One region of the Photobacterium sp. DA100 genome, then DNA from elsewhere that is predicted to be linked to it. Evidence: predicted binding sites of a transcription regulator. Region 1 holds the regulator's gene; the other holds the start of a gene.
What was found. Region 1 encodes CRP, which controls carbon source genes, mostly activating them, when cyclic AMP is high. Its sites were predicted from a motif close to TGTGANNNNNNTCACA; they were not measured.
Positions count from the first base shown of each region.

Region 2: a site for CRP is predicted at 3,142-3,157, ahead of cdd (cytidine deaminase). Genes of this name have one in related genera too.

Region 1 covers NZ_CP119423.1:228,397-236,731, reverse strand. Annotated here, with positions in the region: gene PTW35_RS01160 (TIGR02444 family protein) at 1-98, shown strand, start outside; gene PTW35_RS01155 (hydrolase) at 114-1,094, shown strand; gene PTW35_RS01150 (YheU family protein) at 1,325-1,546, shown strand; gene PTW35_RS01145 (phosphoribulokinase) at 1,652-2,521, shown strand; gene PTW35_RS01140 (rubrerythrin family protein) at 2,635-3,054, shown strand; gene PTW35_RS01135 (heterodisulfide reductase-related iron-sulfur binding cluster) at 3,119-4,447, shown strand; gene PTW35_RS01130 (DUF3501 family protein) at 4,471-5,049, shown strand; gene PTW35_RS01125 (OsmC family protein) at 5,060-5,467, opposite strand; gene crp (cAMP-activated global transcriptional regulator CRP) at 5,738-6,370, shown strand; gene PTW35_RS01115 (hypothetical protein) at 6,558-6,746, shown strand; gene PTW35_RS01110 (DUF1338 domain-containing protein) at 6,840-7,637, opposite strand; gene astD (succinylglutamate-semialdehyde dehydrogenase) at 7,682-8,335, opposite strand, start outside.
Region 2 covers NZ_CP119423.1:1,849,152-1,857,486, reverse strand. Annotated here, with positions in the region: gene sbcB (exodeoxyribonuclease I) at 1-1,168, shown strand, start outside; gene PTW35_RS08685 (hypothetical protein) at 1,382-1,921, shown strand; gene PTW35_RS08680 (CidA/LrgA family protein) at 2,009-2,350, shown strand; gene PTW35_RS08675 (CidB/LrgB family autolysis modulator) at 2,347-3,027, shown strand; gene cdd (cytidine deaminase) at 3,217-4,104, shown strand; gene PTW35_RS08665 (IS4 family transposase) at 4,224-5,555, shown strand; gene PTW35_RS08660 (DMT family transporter) at 5,678-6,568, shown strand; gene PTW35_RS08655 (TAXI family TRAP transporter solute-binding subunit) at 6,731-7,705, shown strand; gene PTW35_RS08650 (hypothetical protein) at 7,800-8,204, opposite strand.

The sequences.
Region 1 (8,335 bases):
TTCGCCACGTAGCAGAGCAAGAGCCGGCCGCGAACCTGGCCCGCTATTGCCATCGCCAGGGAGCCATGGCATTAATTGACAAACTGCTGGCGAAATAACACCGAGGTAACGTTATGACAATGGCTTTCCACCCAGCCAAAGGGCTTGCCAATCCCCACCTGCAGACCCTGCTGCCGCGCTTTTTGCGCCGCAAGCCATTGTTCATGCCCCTTACCCAGCGGATCGAGACGCCGGATGGTGACTTCCTCGATTTGGCCTGGACTGCGCCTGCTGCCGACTGCCTGCCCCGCCAACCGGTGCTGATCCTGTTCCACGGCCTGGAAGGCAGCTTCCACAGCCCCTATGCCAACGGTTTGCTCCATGCCGCCAAGCAACAGGGCTGGCTCGGGGTAATGATGCACTTTCGCGGCTGCAGCGGCGAGCTGAACCGCAAGCCACGCGGCTACCATTCGGGGGAAACCAGCGATGCCCGCTTTTTCATCCAGTGGCTGCGCCAGCAACTCCCCGGGCGCCCTTTCTTTGCCGTCGGGGTCTCGCTCGGTGGCAATATGTTGGTCAACTACCTGGCCGAAAGTGGCGACCACTCGCAGCTCACGGCCGCCCAGGTGATTTCTCCCCCGCTGGATCTAGCTGCCTGCTCGGAGCGGATCCAGCAAGGCTTCTCCAAAGTCTACCAGCAGTACCTGCTCGGCTCGATGAAGCGCAACCTGGAGCGGAAGATCGCCGCCCTGCCCGATGCGATGCCTCTCTCGGGCGAAGATGCCAAACAGCTCGAAACCCTGTGGCAATTCGACGAGTTCGTCACCGCGCCGCTGCACGGCTTCAAGGATGCCGCCGATTACTACCAGCGCTGCAGCGGGCTGTCCCGACTGGGCGATGTCGCCATCCCGTTGCGGGTGATCCACGCCAAGGACGACCCGTTCATGACCGAGGCCGTGATCCCCACCGGCCCGCTTCCCCCCCATATCCGATATGATCTGTACCAGTACGGCGGCCATGTCGGCTTCGTCACCGGTTCGTGGCGCCAACCGGACTTCTGGCTGGAGAAGACAGTGCCAGCGTGGTTTCACAAGATCCTAGGTTCTGGCTCCTAGTTCAGGAGTGAAACTCTGGGTCCTGCGGTCCTGCGGTCCTGCGGTCCTGCGGTCCTGCAAACAGAATCTTAAAGCCGACAGCCTGTGTCAAACCTTTAACTTTTTAATATCTTAGGCTTTTACCCATAGGGCCATAGAACCTCAGAGCCTTAGAACCGCTCTTATCCCTCTACAACTGATGTATTTGCCAATATAATCGTCGTATCGTCTGCAACAGAAAAAGTGCCGTTATGAATATCCCTTGGCAAGACATTGATCCCGAAACCCTGACCAACATCATCGAACATTTCGTCTTGCGCGAAGGGACCGACTACGGCGAACGCGAGCTGTCCTTGGCTGCCAAGGTAGCCAGGGTGCGCCAGCAATTGGAAAGCGGCGAGGCGGTGATCGTTTACTCGGAACTGCATGAAACCATCGACATCAAATCCAAACGCCAGTTGGGACACCGCTAACCCCTCGCAAATTCTGTCGACCCTGCATTTTTGACATCCCGGCTTGACCTTGCCGCCCAGCCCTGTTAATAACTCTTTCCGTTAATGTTAACGACAGGGTTTGTCATGTCTGCAAAACACCCCATTATTGCAGTAACAGGGTCCTCGGGGGCGGGTACGTCTACCACCTCCGAAGCATTCCGTAAGATGTTCAATATGATGGGCATCAATGCTGCCTGGCTTGAAGGCGACAGTTTTCACCGCTTCACCCGTCCGGAAATGGACGTCGAAATCCGCAAGGCCAAAGAGCAAGGCCGCCATATCAGCTATTTCGGGCCCCAGGCCAACGACTTCCCGCTGCTGGAGACTTTCTTCCGCCAGTACGGCGCAGACGGCAGCGGCCAGTTCCGCCGTTACCTGCACACGTTTGACGAAGCCGTGCCGTACAACCAGATGCCGGGCACGTTCACGCCTTGGCAGACCCTGCCAGAAAATACCGACCTGCTGTTCTATGAAGGGCTACACGGCGGGGTGGTTGATGGCGAGGTCAATGCCGCCCAGCATGTCGACCTACTTATCGGCATGGTGCCTATCGTCAACCTCGAGTGGATCCAGAAAATTGTCAGGGACACCCGGGATCGCGGCCACTCCCGCGAGGCGGTGATGGAGTCCATCGTGCGCTCGATGGATGACTACCTCAATTACATCACCCCGCAATTCTCCCGCACCCATATCAATTTCCAGCGGGTGCCAACGGTCGATACCTCCAATCCCCTCAGTGCCAAGGGGATCCCGAGCCTGGATGAAAGCTTCGTGGTGATCCGCTTCCGCGGGATCAAGAATGTCGACTTCCCCTACCTGCTGTCAATGATTCAGGGCTCGTTTATGTCGCGCCACAACACCCTGGTGGTACCCGGCGGCAAGATGAGCTTCGCGATGGAGCTCATCATGCGGCCGCTGATCCAGCAATTGATCGATACCGGTAAAATCGGTTAAACCATCGATAAAAGCGATGGTATTGGCCTAGAGAATCTATTGGCTGAAATGGAAGTTCTCTTCTTTAATCTTATTGAGTGATGTCTCAATAATTACCAAGAGGAGGACTTCCCATGGCTCTCAAAGGCTCCGCCACTGAACAGAACCTCAAAGATGCTTTCGCCGGTGAAAGCCAGGCCAACCGGCGCTACCTCTACTTTGCCGCCAAAGCCGATGTCGAGGGCTACAACGATGTCGCAGCCGTCTTTCGTTCCACGGCCGAAGGGGAAACCGGTCATGCCCATGGCCACCTTGAGTACCTCGAAGAGGTCGGTGACCCGGCTACCGGCTTGCCTATGGGCGATACCGGCAATAACCTCAAAGCCGCCATTGCTGGCGAAACCCACGAATACACCGACATGTACCCGGGCATGGCCGCCAAAGCCCGCGAGGAAGGCTTCGATGAAATTGCCGACTGGTTCGAGACCCTCGCTAAGGCCGAGCGAAGCCACGCCAACCGCTTCCAGAAAGCCCTAGACCAGCTCGACGACTGAGTCCGCCTATGGCAGCACCTGAAGCAGGAGCCGTGCCTTCTGCTTCCCTACCGGGAACCATGCCATGAAAAACAAAAAAGAGGGCGGGATAGAAGCCCCGACCCGCCATGCCATCGACTGGCAAAGTGAAGACTTTTACGACACCGATGCCCTTAACCAAGAGCTGGGGCGGGTATTTGATATCTGCCACGGGTGCCGCCGCTGCGTCAACCTATGCCACGCTTTCCCGACCCTATTCGATTTGATCGATGAGTCATCCACCCTGGAAGTTGACGGCGTCGACCCAGCAGACTTTAGCAAGGTGAGCGACCAGTGCTATCTCTGCGATATGTGCTACATGACCAAATGCCCGTATGTTCCGCCTCATGAGTGGAATGTCGACTTTCCCCACCTGATGCTACGCGCCAAGGCGAACCACTTCAAGCACCATGGTGCCAGCCTCCGTGACAAGATCTTGTCGAGCACTGACGCCGTCGGCAAAGCCGCGACCCTTCCCGTCATCGACAAAACCGTCAACGCCCTCAACAACAATGTGCATTTCCGGGGAGTACTGCACAAAGCCGGGGTGCACAAGGACGCCCCGGTCCCGGCTTACCACAGCCGAACCCTGCGCAAATCCGTCCCCAACGTGCCGTCGGCGATTGCCCCCCAGCCCGCCAACGGGACAACCGGCAAGATCGCCCTGTTCGCCACCTGCTATGGCAACTACAACAGCCCCGCCGTCGGCACCGACTTCTTCAAAGTCTTCGAGCATAACGGTATCGCCATCGAGCTGGTAAAATCCGAGCAGTGCTGCGGAATGCCCAAAATGGAGCTGGGAGATCTCGAAAGTGTCCGCCAGGCCAAGGAACGCAATATCCCGGTGCTGCTGGGCATGGTTGAGCAAGGCTTCGACCTTACCGCCCCCATCCCCTCGTGCGTACTGATGTTCAAACAGGAGCTGCCGCTGTTGTTTCCGGATGACCCGGACGTGCTAAGGGTGCGGGACGCCTTCTTCGACCCTTTTGAATATCTGTCGCTCCGCCACAAGGCCGGCTTGCTCAACACCGACTTTCCGCATCCCCTGGGAGACATCGGCTACCAAGTCGCCTGCCACCAGCGGGTGCAGAATATCGGCATGAAAACCGAAGAGATCCTCAAGTTGGTTCCCGGCACGACCCTGCATACCCAGCCGCGCTGCTCCGGCCACGACGGTACTTACGCGGTCAAGGTCGAGAGCCATGAGCTCGCCGTTAAAATTGGCCGCCCGGTGGTCCGCAAACTCGAGCTGCATCCGCTGGATCATTTCACCAGCGACTGCCCGATGGCAGCCACCCACCTGGCCAATTTGGCCAGCAATATCGAGCAGGCCGAGCATCCCATTACCTTACTGCGCAAAGCCTATGGGCTATGACCTTCAACCAACAAGGAGCTCCCATGACCCTTTCCGCTTCCGACCTAATGTCCCTCGAGGTATATGCCCGCCAACGGCCTGAGTTCCGGCAGCGGGTAATGGCCCATAAACAGCCACGGCGCATCGCGATCGGCCCCGATGTAAAGCTCTATTTCGAAGACAGGCTGACCATCCAGTACCAGATCCAGGAAATGCTGCGCGTTGAGCGGATCTTCGAGCCCGAAGGGATCGCCGACGAACTTGCGGCCTACAATCCGCTGATCCCCGACGGCAGTAATTGGAAGGCTACGATGATGATCGAGTACCCGGCGCCGGAGGAGCGCAAACGCCAGCTGCAGCGGCTGGTCGGTATTGAACGGAAAACGTGGATCCAAGTCAATGGCGGGGAGCGAGTAAGTCCTATATGCGACGAGGACCTAGCCCGGGAAGACCGGAACAAAACATCCAGCGTCCACTTCTTGCGCTTTGAGCTGAGCCAGTCAGACATCAGCCTGCTCAAGCAGGGGGCCCATGTGAAAATGGGGATCGACCATCCCCACTACCGGGCCGTCACCGAGCTGACCGCCGAGCAGCGACTGGCGCTGCTCGCCGATCTCGACTAATGCCGCTAGATCAAAGCTGCTCCAGCACTTCGTATGAATGGGTCATCTCGACCCCTTCACCCAACATCAGGCATACCGAGCAGTATTTTTCCAACGAGTCTGCTACCGTCTTGGCCACAACCGCTTCATCCAAGTTTTCACCAGTGACGACGAAATGCAAATTGGCCGTGGTAAAAATGCGCGGGGCCTGCTCGCGTCGTACCGAGGAGATCTGCGCTTCGCAGCCGGTAATTTTCTGCCCCGCCGACTTAAGACCATCAACCACATCCACCGAGCTACACCCGCCTGCAGCCATCAATACCAACTCCATCGGACTCGGTGCTTTTTCGCCACCGTTACCGTCCATAACTACGCTGTGGCCAGAATTTGACTGTCCTAGAAAGGTCATATTTTCGACCCATTTCACTCGTGATTGCATTGCTTTCTCCTTACAACTTTTAGGGGCTTTGGGCACTATCTAGCAACTGTGTGATCATGTGCACACTTATGACTACAAAATGGCCTTTTCAGATAGATCAATATCAAGAAAAGCGCGCCGAAAAAAGATAAAATCTGAACTAATTATTCACGTGAGCTTGCAGCCCAGCGGTTGACTGAATATCCTAAACGACGAGCTAATTATGATTAGGCCCAGCCTCATTTTGAAGGACGTCGTTGTTGGGCAACAAACGCAGAGGAAGTTAGTAATATGGTTCCAGGTAAACCTCAAACAGATCCAACTCTAGAGTGGTTTCTTTCCCATTGCCACATTCATAAATACCCATCAAAGAGTACTTTGATCCACGCGGGTGAAAAAGCAGAGACGCTCTACTACATCGTCAAAGGTTCTGTTGCGGTCCTGATCAAGGATGAAGAAGGTAAGGAAATGATCCTGTCTTACCTAAACCAAGGTGACTTCATCGGTGAATTAGGCCTATTCGAAGAAGGCCAAGAGCGTACCGCTTGGGTTCGTGCCAAGACCCCTTGTGAAGTAGCAGAAATTTCGTTCAAGAAATTCCGCCAGCTTATCCAGGTTAACCCGGATATCCTAATGCGCCTATCGGCACAGATGGCAAGCCGCCTTCAGGTGACGAGCCAGAAAGTAGGTGACTTGGCATTCTTGGATGTTACCGGCCGTATCGCACAGACACTATTGAACCTGGCCAAACAGCCAGACGCAATGACGCACCCAGACGGTATGCAGATCAAGATCACCCGTCAGGAAATCGGCCAGATTGTTGGCTGTTCCCGCGAGACGGTGGGCCGCATCTTGAAGATGCTGGAAGAGCAGAACCTGATCTCAGCCCACGGTAAGACCATCGTTGTTTACGGTACGCGCTAAGCAGCCCGTTTGAACAAGCAGATAGCCAAAAGCCGCATCATGCGGCTTTTTTTATTGCCTCTCGCCCGCCCCTTTCATACTTACACAGCATTACTGTCTAGCGCATCACTGTTTTTATGCTTGTATCTACACCGCTTAATGCTACATTGTGCATATCAACCCTCATCACCTGTAATGGAATACCGGTATGGACATCGAACGCTTTTCACCACACAGCTCCCACCACTTGCACCGCGGGATCATTTCGCCGCTTCCTGATACCATCGAAATGACCGGTTTCAGTGACAGCCGCCACTACCTCGAGCAGCACGAGAGGGTGAAGCGCCACTCGCCTGGAGCTCACTTGGGCTATCCGCTCGACAGTTTCAAGCATTAGTACAACGCATAGAACTGAGCCTGTGACAGCAAGTGGCCACAGGCTCTTGGGCTTGGGACTTTTACGCTACCCGCTGCAGCGAGGGCTGCGACGTTAACCTGCGTCGGTACTTTCGAAGATCTTGTCAGCCGACGCCTCGACAAAGCCGGTATACAGCTCGCCGTCTTCCTTCGGATAACGCTTGGCAAACTCATAGAAGCCACCGGGGATGGTATACACACCATCGGTAAAGCCGACCTCTACCCTATCAGCCATGGTCGATGACTGCTCCAGCATCACCTCGGGACTGCCCTTGACCTCACCGCCCGAACTATTGATTTCGAAACCGTTATGGCGCAGTAGGTGATTGACCTCGGCCACCTCGGTAAACTGCTCGAGCTGGTTGAGGCTGACAGTAAAGTGATTGGCCCCGAAACCATGGGCGGCCAGCCAGCCGGCATATTCGCTCTCTGCCGCCAGCAACTCATAGGTCGCGTAGTCCAGATCCCACAATCGGCCACCATACAAAAAGGCCGGATCGTGCATGGCCTGCTCGGGAACCTGATCAACCAGATCCCTGACCGTTTGCTGCAGCAAGGAGCTAAACTGGCCGACCATCAGCTCGCTGATAAACACTTTGGGTGCCAGTGGATTGGGGTGCTCAAAGTGCTCGGCGTACAGCTTCTTGGCCTCGAAGTGATAACGGCCACACGGCTTGTAGCCAAGCGCGATAAACGGTGCCGCCAGCCGGTCAAGACCGACCTTCGGCAAGTTGAATGTCCGCAGCGCAATATGGTCGTTGAGCAGCGGCTCCTCCTCGGTCAGCAGATCGTGAACCTGGGCAGCCGAGGGGCACAGGCGCTGGATGTAATCCTGCCATAACTGTTCAAATAGTTGCTCTACCCTTTCCATGTGCTCGCTATCCTCTTTGGCTAGTGAATGATTGTCGATGGCCCTCAAAGCATGATCCCCGGTGAAAGCTGGGCTGGTAGCTCCGGCTGCTCACCTTCCATCGAGGCCATCGGGTACGCACAGTAGTCTGCCGCGTAATACGCACTCGGCCGCAAGTTGCCAGACGCTCCCGGCCCACCGAATGGCGCATCGCCGCTGGCCCCGGTCAACTGGCGGTTGCGATTGACGATCCCGGCCCGGATATGCTCGATAAAGTACTGCCACTCGCTGTCATCGGTCGACACCAGGCCTGCCGACAGGCCGTAGCGGGTGTCATTGGCCTTCTCCACCGCCTCCTCCAGATCGCGGTAGCGGGCAACCTGCAGCAATGGGCCAAAATATTCTTCATCCGGCAGCTCAGCGATTTGGCTAACCTCAATGATTCCCGGGGTGACAATCGCCCCCTGGCCACGGGCCGCCGGCAGCAGCGAGACGCCGCCCATCTCGACCAGTCGCGACTGGGCCTGGATGATATTGTCGGCGGCCTGGACCGAGACTTGCGCCCCCATGAACGGGGCTGGCTCGTCAAACTGGCCGCCCACCCGGATTTGCCGGGTCAGCTCAATCAAACGGGCCAAAATGCGATCGCCTTCCGTGCCGTGCGGCAGATAGAGCCGGCGGGCACAGGTACAACGTTGGCCGGCACTGATAAAGGCAGA
Region 2 (8,335 bases), 1.6 Mb from region 1:
TATTCACCAGGAGCTGTCGAAGCCCAATACCTGTGTGATCGGCTACAACAACGTACGCTTCGATGATGAAGTGACCCGCTATACCCTTTACCGCAATTTCTACGACCCATACGCCTGGAGCTGGCAAAACGGCAACTCACGCTGGGATTTGCTGGATATCATGCGTACGTGCTATGCGCTTCGTCCGGACGGCATGAACTGGCCGACCAATGAGGACGGCCTGCCGAGCTTTAAGCTGGAACACCTATCGGTTGCCAACGGTATTGAACACGCCAATGCGCACGATGCGATGGCCGATGTGTATGCCACTATTGAATTGGCAAAAATCGTTAAGCAGAACCAGCCAAAGCTGTTTGACTACTTCTTCAAGCTGCGTAATAAGCGTAAGCTGCAAGAGCTGGTAGATATCGTGGAAATGACCCCGCTGATGCATGTCTCTGGCATGTTCGGTGTCGAGTGCGGCAACACCAGCTGGATCGTACCGATGGCATGGCACCCTGATAACAAGAATGCGGTAATTACTGTGAACCTGGCCATGGATCCGACCCCGCTGATCGAGCTCCCTGCCGATGAGCTGCGCGAACGGCTCTACACCAAACGGGTTGATCTCGGCCCGGATGAACTGCCTGTTCCGCTGAAACTGGTGCACTTGAATAAATGCCCGGTCCTTGCGCCGGCGAAAACGCTACGCGCCGAAGATGCCGCCCGTATCGGTATCGACCGCGAAGCTTGCCTGAAGAACCTGGCGACCTTGAAAGCGCATCCGGAAATCCGTGAGAAGCTGTTGGCGATATACAGTGTCGAGCGAGAGTTTGAAAAACATGACAACGTCGACGCCATGCTGTACGACGGCTTTTTCTCCAACGCCGATCGCTCAACCATCGATATCATCCAGAAGACCCCTGAGGATGAACTGGGCAAGCTGGAACTAAACGTCAGCGACAAGCGCATCAAGCCGCTGCTGTTCCGCTACCGTGCCCGTAATTTCCCGATGACACTGGATTACCAAGAGCAACAGCGCTGGAAGCACCATTGCCAGGATTTCTTCGAAGAGAACCTTCCAGGGTATATTCAAAACCTCGAAGCCGTTGCCATGGAGCACCAATCGAGCGAGAAGAATATGAAGATCCTAAAAGCTGTCTACGATTACGTACAAACACTGGTGTAAATTAGGCACTTTGCTGTTGTTTGATTCTGTCACTAGCTGACTGAAATAAATGTAGAAAAAATTAGCCCCTTGCGCGCACGCCGCCAAGGGGCTTTTTATCGCCAATGATTCTTCGTTGTGAGATTGCGCAACACCGCATGAACACCAACACTAAATAGTGATGGATTTGAAATTGTCATTCATGGATTCGAACGATGAATTGTAGTGATTGATATGACAACACAATCTTTAACACGCTGCTTCCGCTTTCCCGAGGTCGACTTCGAGCCAGATGTACACCTGCTGGTATGGCGCGACAAAACGGAAACACCGCTCACTTTGCATGAGTCTCGATTACTCGAGGCACTGTGCTATTGTGCCGGCGAAGTGATCAGCCATGAGCAGTTGCATAACAAAACGTTCAGCCAGCTTGATCCCTATGAGGATGGCACCAATCAGCATTACGATCTCAACACCATTCTCAAGCCGTTGGCCGCAAAACTCGAGCGCCAGGGGAAAATGGCCATTCCCATTGAGGTTGTCCCACAATACGGCTTCAGGGTGCCGCTGCCCGAGAAAATGTGTCGACTCGTCCATGAACCTGACAAAGCCGAAAAGAAAGAAGCCCTGCCTTCACCAGAGCACGACAATCACGAGTTCAGATCTGCCACAGAAGAAATAGTCAAAACCAGTGTGGTGCACAAAATCTCTGTTGCTGTGTTGGCATTGATGGCTTTTGCCGTCATTGTCGCTTCATTTACCGGCTATTTATAAACCTCTTAAAACCGGCAACTAAGTGTGGCTTAGATCACATTTATTTTGTATGATAAATGAGTTTCTTCTACCACACCTGAAGGGCTCATGGCTTATCTACGATCTTTTTTCATCATATTTATCTGCCTGATGATAGGCAAAGGCATCCAACACCTTACAGGTTTAGCCATTCCCGGTAGCATTATCGGCATGCTGATTTTGTTCACCGCTCTCTCAATGGGCATTATCCCCGCCCACTGGGCAATGCAAGGCTGCCATTTGCTTATTCGCCATATGGCACTGCTGTTCGTTCCTGTTGGCGTCGGCCTAATGAACTACCTCGATCTTCTCACCAACAACACCCTTACCATTCTTCTCAGCACTATCGGCAGTAGCGTGGTGGTATTCGTGGTTATTGGCTTGGCAACACACTATAAGGAAAACCAATGATCTGGCTGCTGACTACCTTGGTCGTGTTCTACACGGCACGCTATATTTCAAAACATATCCAGCATCCGATTGTTAACCCGCTTCTGATCTGCCTGGTTGTGATCATCCCGCTACTCATGTGGCTGGAGGTACCTTATGAAACCTATTTTGAGCAGAACAAATGGATCAATGCCCTACTCGAGCCCGCAGTCGTTGCTTTGGCGTTCCCTCTGTATGAGCAACTTAGCCAGATCCGCCAAAAGTGGAAGGTGATTTTCTCTACCTGTTTAATCGGCAGCGTACTGTCGATGATCACCGGCGCCGGTATTGCCCTTGCGCTCGGCGCAGATGCGCAGCTGACGGCATCTATCCTGCCTAAATCGGTGACAACGCCTATTGCGATGGCGGTGGCCGAACAAGTTGGCGGACTCCCTTCGGTTGCCGCTATTATGGTAATTATCGCTGGCTTATTTGGCGCGGTACTGGGTTACCCCCTATTTCGTCTTATCGGCGTCAAAGCGCCAATTGCCAAGGGGCTTACCATGGGTACGGTATCCCATGCTTTGGGTACGGCAAAAGCCGCGGAGGAGAATTATCAGGAAGGGGCATTTAGCTCGTTGGCCCTGGTGATCTGTGGTGTGATCACCTCTATTTTGGCGCCAATATTGTTTCCGCTCATCATAGCTGTGTTTAGCTAAGCTGTGCTGGTAATCGAATACAAAACTAAATGACTGATAATAATCTATAATTTTTTTATAACCTGTGTGACCCGACTCGCATTAATGCAAACAATGAAACGATTCATTGTTAAGTGTGATCGAGATCACTCAATTATAGGATTAGCAAGCCTACAATGTTTCTCCATACACAAGACGGAGTGAAAACTCATGCACACTAAAGTAATGGATGCTTTAGGCGCTCTACCCACTGATCTAGCTTCTGCAATCAAACCTGTGCTAGAAGCCGAGAATTTCGATGCCACCTTAAGCCCTGAGGTGTTTGCTCAGTTAATGTCGAAAACCAACATGACTGACAGTGAATTGCGTGTAGCATTACTTCCGCTTGCGGCCGCTTATTCTGTTGCACCTATCTCTAATTTCTATGTTGGCGCGATTGTTCGTGGTCAATCTGGTACGCTTTATTTCGGTGCTAACATGGAATTTGTTGGTGCTTGCCTTTCCCAAACGATTCACGCAGAACAATCCGCCATCAGTCATGCTTGGGTGAAAGGCGAAACCGGCATTTCAGATATCACCATCAACTACAGCCCATGTGGCCACTGCCGCCAGTTCATGAACGAACTGACTACGGCCAAAGAACTCGTCGTTCAGTTGCCTGAGCGCGCTGCTAAGTCGCTACAGGAATACTTGCCTGAATCTTTCGGCCCGGCCGATCTGAATATTACCGATGCACTGCTGGCTAAAGTTGATAATGGCGTTACAACCGAAGCTACAGAAGCCCTTGTTCAACTAGCTTGCCAGGCTGCAAACCGTGCTCATGCGCCTTACACCAAGAACTTCAGTGGTGTGGCACTAAAAGCCAAAGACGGTAAAACGTTCATTGGTATGTATGCTGAAAACGCAGCATTCAACCCTAGCCTTCCTCCTCTTCAGGTTGCACTGGTTAACATGAATATGGCGGGCTATTCACTGGCTGACATTGAAGAAGCGGCACTGGTGGAAAAAGCTGACAGTACTATCAGCCACCTGTCTGATACGCAGACGACACTAGAAGCGCTGAATCCGGATATTCCGTTGTCTTATGTGGCAGCATAAGCGCATCGTATTAAAAAACCGCCTACGGGCTAACACCGATCAGTTAAGCCATTGATCAGTTGAATGATCCTACGGTTGAGTGAAAATACCCTCAGACATTAAGTATGAGGGTATTTTTTATGTTGGCACATTGGCTGATCGATGTTGATGATTTTGCTTCACCTGACTCACTCTCTTTGTTTCAAAAAGAGTTGCCTCTTGAGTGGATTCAACAAGCACTCGATGACACCAACAAGGCAAGTTTAAGGCGACGGAAGCTACCTGCTGAGCTTGTGGTCTGGCTTGTTGTTGGGATTGGTTTATACCGTGATAGACCGATTACCGATGTACTTGATAAGCTAGACCTTAAGCTTTCCAGTTCTCTAGGTGAGTCCATTGCTCCGAGTGCGATCCCCCAAGCAAGAAAACGGTTAACAGCTAAGCCTCTCGAAGCCCTATTTACATTAACTTCACAGCATTGGGTACAAACAGAGGATAGTGAAGATACATGGTTCGGGTTAAAGCTTTTCTCTGTAGATGGCACGCAATTTAGGACCCACGATACCCCAGCCCTTGCAGAGCATTTTCAATACGTTAAGCACAGTAAAACTCGCCATACTGAATACCCAGTTGTAAGGCTATGTGCACTCTGCTCCCTCCGAAGTCGGCTAATCCATAATGTCGCTTTTGGTCCTAGCTACAAGGGTGAAGAAAGCTACGCCAAGCAACTCATTTCCTCTGCAACAGCCAACTCCCTTACTATTTTCGACCGATGCTATTTAGGTGCAGAGTTGATGATTAACTGGCAAAACCAACATGGTTCTAGCCACTGGATGACTCCCATTAAATCCAATACAAAGTACACAATCATAGAGCAGTTAGATGAAGACGGGCGTGACTTGATAGTAGAAATGAATGTTTCTCAACAAGCTCGCAAAAAAGATCCTCATCTGCCTGAAAAGTGGCAGGCTAGACTTGCGCTTTATCCAGAAAAAGATCAACCCAATCATATCAAAGGGGTTTTGACGTCCCTAACAGACAAAAAATATGACCTGCAATCCTTGCTTAATGTTTACTTCGAACGATGGGAAATCGAAAACAGTTACGGGGAGATAAAACACGACATGCTTGAGGATGAGATCCTACTTCGCAGTCAATCAATCGAAGGTGTTGAGCAGGAGATCTGGGGCACCTTAATTGCCTATAATCTAGTCCGGTTGGAAATAAGCCGAATAGCGAAAGAAGCTAAAGTGTCGCCTTTACGGATCAGTTTTATGATGGCTTTGAGGGATATCCAGGATGAATTAATGTGGTGTGCAATCGCATCGCCCGGCTCAATACCCAAGAAGTTAAGGGCAATGCGAGAGCGAGTAAAACGTTATATTTTGCCTGAGCGAAAAAAACGGCCCAAATCAAGGACCGTTCGTATCAGTAAAACTCGCTATGTGGTTCGCTCCAAGCATCTTAATTGATAGGAGTTAGCCTACGGGCGGTTTTTTTGTATTTGTGAACCCTTGGCGGGCAGAAAGCAGTTTTTTCTTTCTATGGGTAGGTGTATGATTTTCAAGTTATAAACTCAATAAAACATTAATTCATGTCTCATCAACACAACCCGATTCAAGGGGCAAGCTGGATGATTACTGCCGGCTTGGCTTTTGCGATAGTCAACAGCCTGGCACAGTATCTCAGCATGGTTCTCCACATTCCATCGACCACTGTTGCCCTATTCCAGTATTTCATTGCCTTGGTGGCCATTTTTCCCTGGCTAAGAACCCTCGGTCTCCGTAACGCACTTCGCACCCAATATTTCGGCCAGCACTGTTTTCGCGTCTTGCTAGCGGTTGTCGGTATTCAGCTTTGGCTCTGGGCCCTGGCCTACCCAGTGCCTATCTGGCAAGGGATCGCGCTGCTTATGACCTCTCCGCTCTTTGCTACGATTGGCGCAGGCATGTTCTTAAAAGAGAAGGTCGGCACTGCACGCTGGATCGCAACCCTTGCGGGCTTCAGCGGTGCCATGATAATTCTTGAGCCATGGTCAGATGGGTTCAGCTGGGCGACATTACTGCCCGTAGCCGCCGCCTTTTTCTGGGCGTGCTACTCATTGATGGTAAAGAAAATGTCGGCCAGCGAATCACCAACCACCATTGTGGTATACCTGCTGATCCTCATTACCCCGTATAACCTGTTCCTGGCCGTTCCGGAATTCACCCTGCCACAAACCGGGTTCACCTGGCTGCTGCTTGGCGCAGCTGGCTTGCTAACGGCACTGGCCCAATGGGCTATCGCGAAAGCTTATGCTGTCGCCGATGCCTCGTTTGTCCAACCGTTCGATCACGCGAAGCTACCCCTGAACGTGCTTGGCGGTTGGCTGGTATTTGGCTGGGTTCCGCCAGGAAGGCTGTGGCTTGGCGCTGCGATTATCATTACCTCCGTTGCCTTTATCACCCAATGGGAAAATAAAAAAGCTGCCCCCGCAGAAAGCTAACCCTGCTCTGCACTCAAGCCCCCAAGCCTGCATAACATCATTATGCGCTTGGGGTGTCTTATTCCCACGACAAGTCTCACATCGCCACCGTCTACACTCTCCCTAAACCAAGCCTTTTGAAGTTACTGGGGTATATAACCAACCATATATGAGGTTTACGGAATGTCTTGGCGTGCTTTAACTTTCTCATTTCTCTGCGGCGTTCTGCTATCGCTCTCCTTGCTGTCTCATGCCCAATCCTTTGTCACGATCGGTACTGGCGGTGTAACCGGCGTTTACTACCCGACAGGAGGCGCCATTTGCCGATTGGTCAACAATGGCAGGAGTCAACACGGTATAAGATGTTCGGTCGAATCTACCGGAGGATCGATTTTTAACATTAACAGCATCCGCACCGGTGAACTCGATCTGGGAATCGCCCAGTCAGACTGGCAGTATCACGCCTACAACGGTACCAGCAAGTTTAAAAACAGAGGCCCGTTCAAGTCACTGCGCTCGGTATTTTCCATCCATCCCGAACCCTTTACCGTGGTTGCCCGTGCCGACTCGGGCATCAAACGCTTTGAAGATCTCAAGGGCAAACGGGTGAACATCGGCAACCCGGGCTCGGGTCAACGCAATACGATGGAAATGCTGATGAAAGCCTATGGCTGGACGAAAAAAGACTTTGCCCAGGTTAGCGAATTAAAGGCGTCTTACCAGTCACACGCCCTGTGCGATAACAAAATCGATGCCATCGTCTATACCGTTGGCCACCCTAGCGGTGCAATCAAGGAAGCGACGACAGCCTGCGAGAGTGTGATTGTCGATGTCTCTGGCCCTGTGGTGGACCGATTGGTTGAGGAGAACAGTTTCTATCGCACGACAACCATACCGGGGAGAATGTATCGCGGTAACAACCACGACGTGCAAACCTTCGGGGTCGGTGCCACCCTTGTGTCATCAGCGGCAGTGGACGAGAGGATTGTCTACGAGATGGTGAAGTCGGTTTTCGAAAATTTCGATACCTTCAAAAAGCTCCATCCCGCTTTTTCCCTCCTAGAGAAAGAGGAGATGGTGTCGGATGGGCTCACCGCTCCACTCCATGATGGTGCGAGGAAGTATTACCTAGAGGCCGATTTAATCGAAAAAGAATAACCCTGCAACCAGTAATCCACCATACTCCCAACAGAACACCAAACAAAACGAGGAGCCGATATGGCTCCTCGCTAATTGCATCTTGGGATTTCGCTTAGAAGCGAATACGGAAGCCTAGCTGGCCTTCCAACTCAAGATCGACATCTTCAACCACGTAAAGTGTTGGGCCGACCTCGCCATAGAACTCAAAGCTGTCAACCGGCACTTGGAAACCAATCCCGCCGCGTACACCAAGCTTGTTGTATTTATTATCTACGTACTGAGCACCAACAAAGGTGTAAAGGTTATTCATACCTGGATCTTTGGTTAGCGAACCTAGGTTAAAGGTTTTATCGAAAGCCAGACCAAAATCGTCGATACCTAGCGAGAAGCGCAAATCATGGTGCTTATACTGGATACCAGACATAGGGCTACCAAAGAAGATGCCGACAGCTTGTGACGCCTGAGCTGAAAATGGAACCGCCATCATCAGTCCGAGAGCTAGCAGATATTTTTTCATGATGTAATCAATGTCGTTGCCAAACAAAACTGCGGCTAATCTAACGGTAAAACGGGGCAAATTCGAGCCTAAAGCAGACTAATGACATAACTTTGACAATCATGACAGAATATTGCTGAGATTTCGTTGTC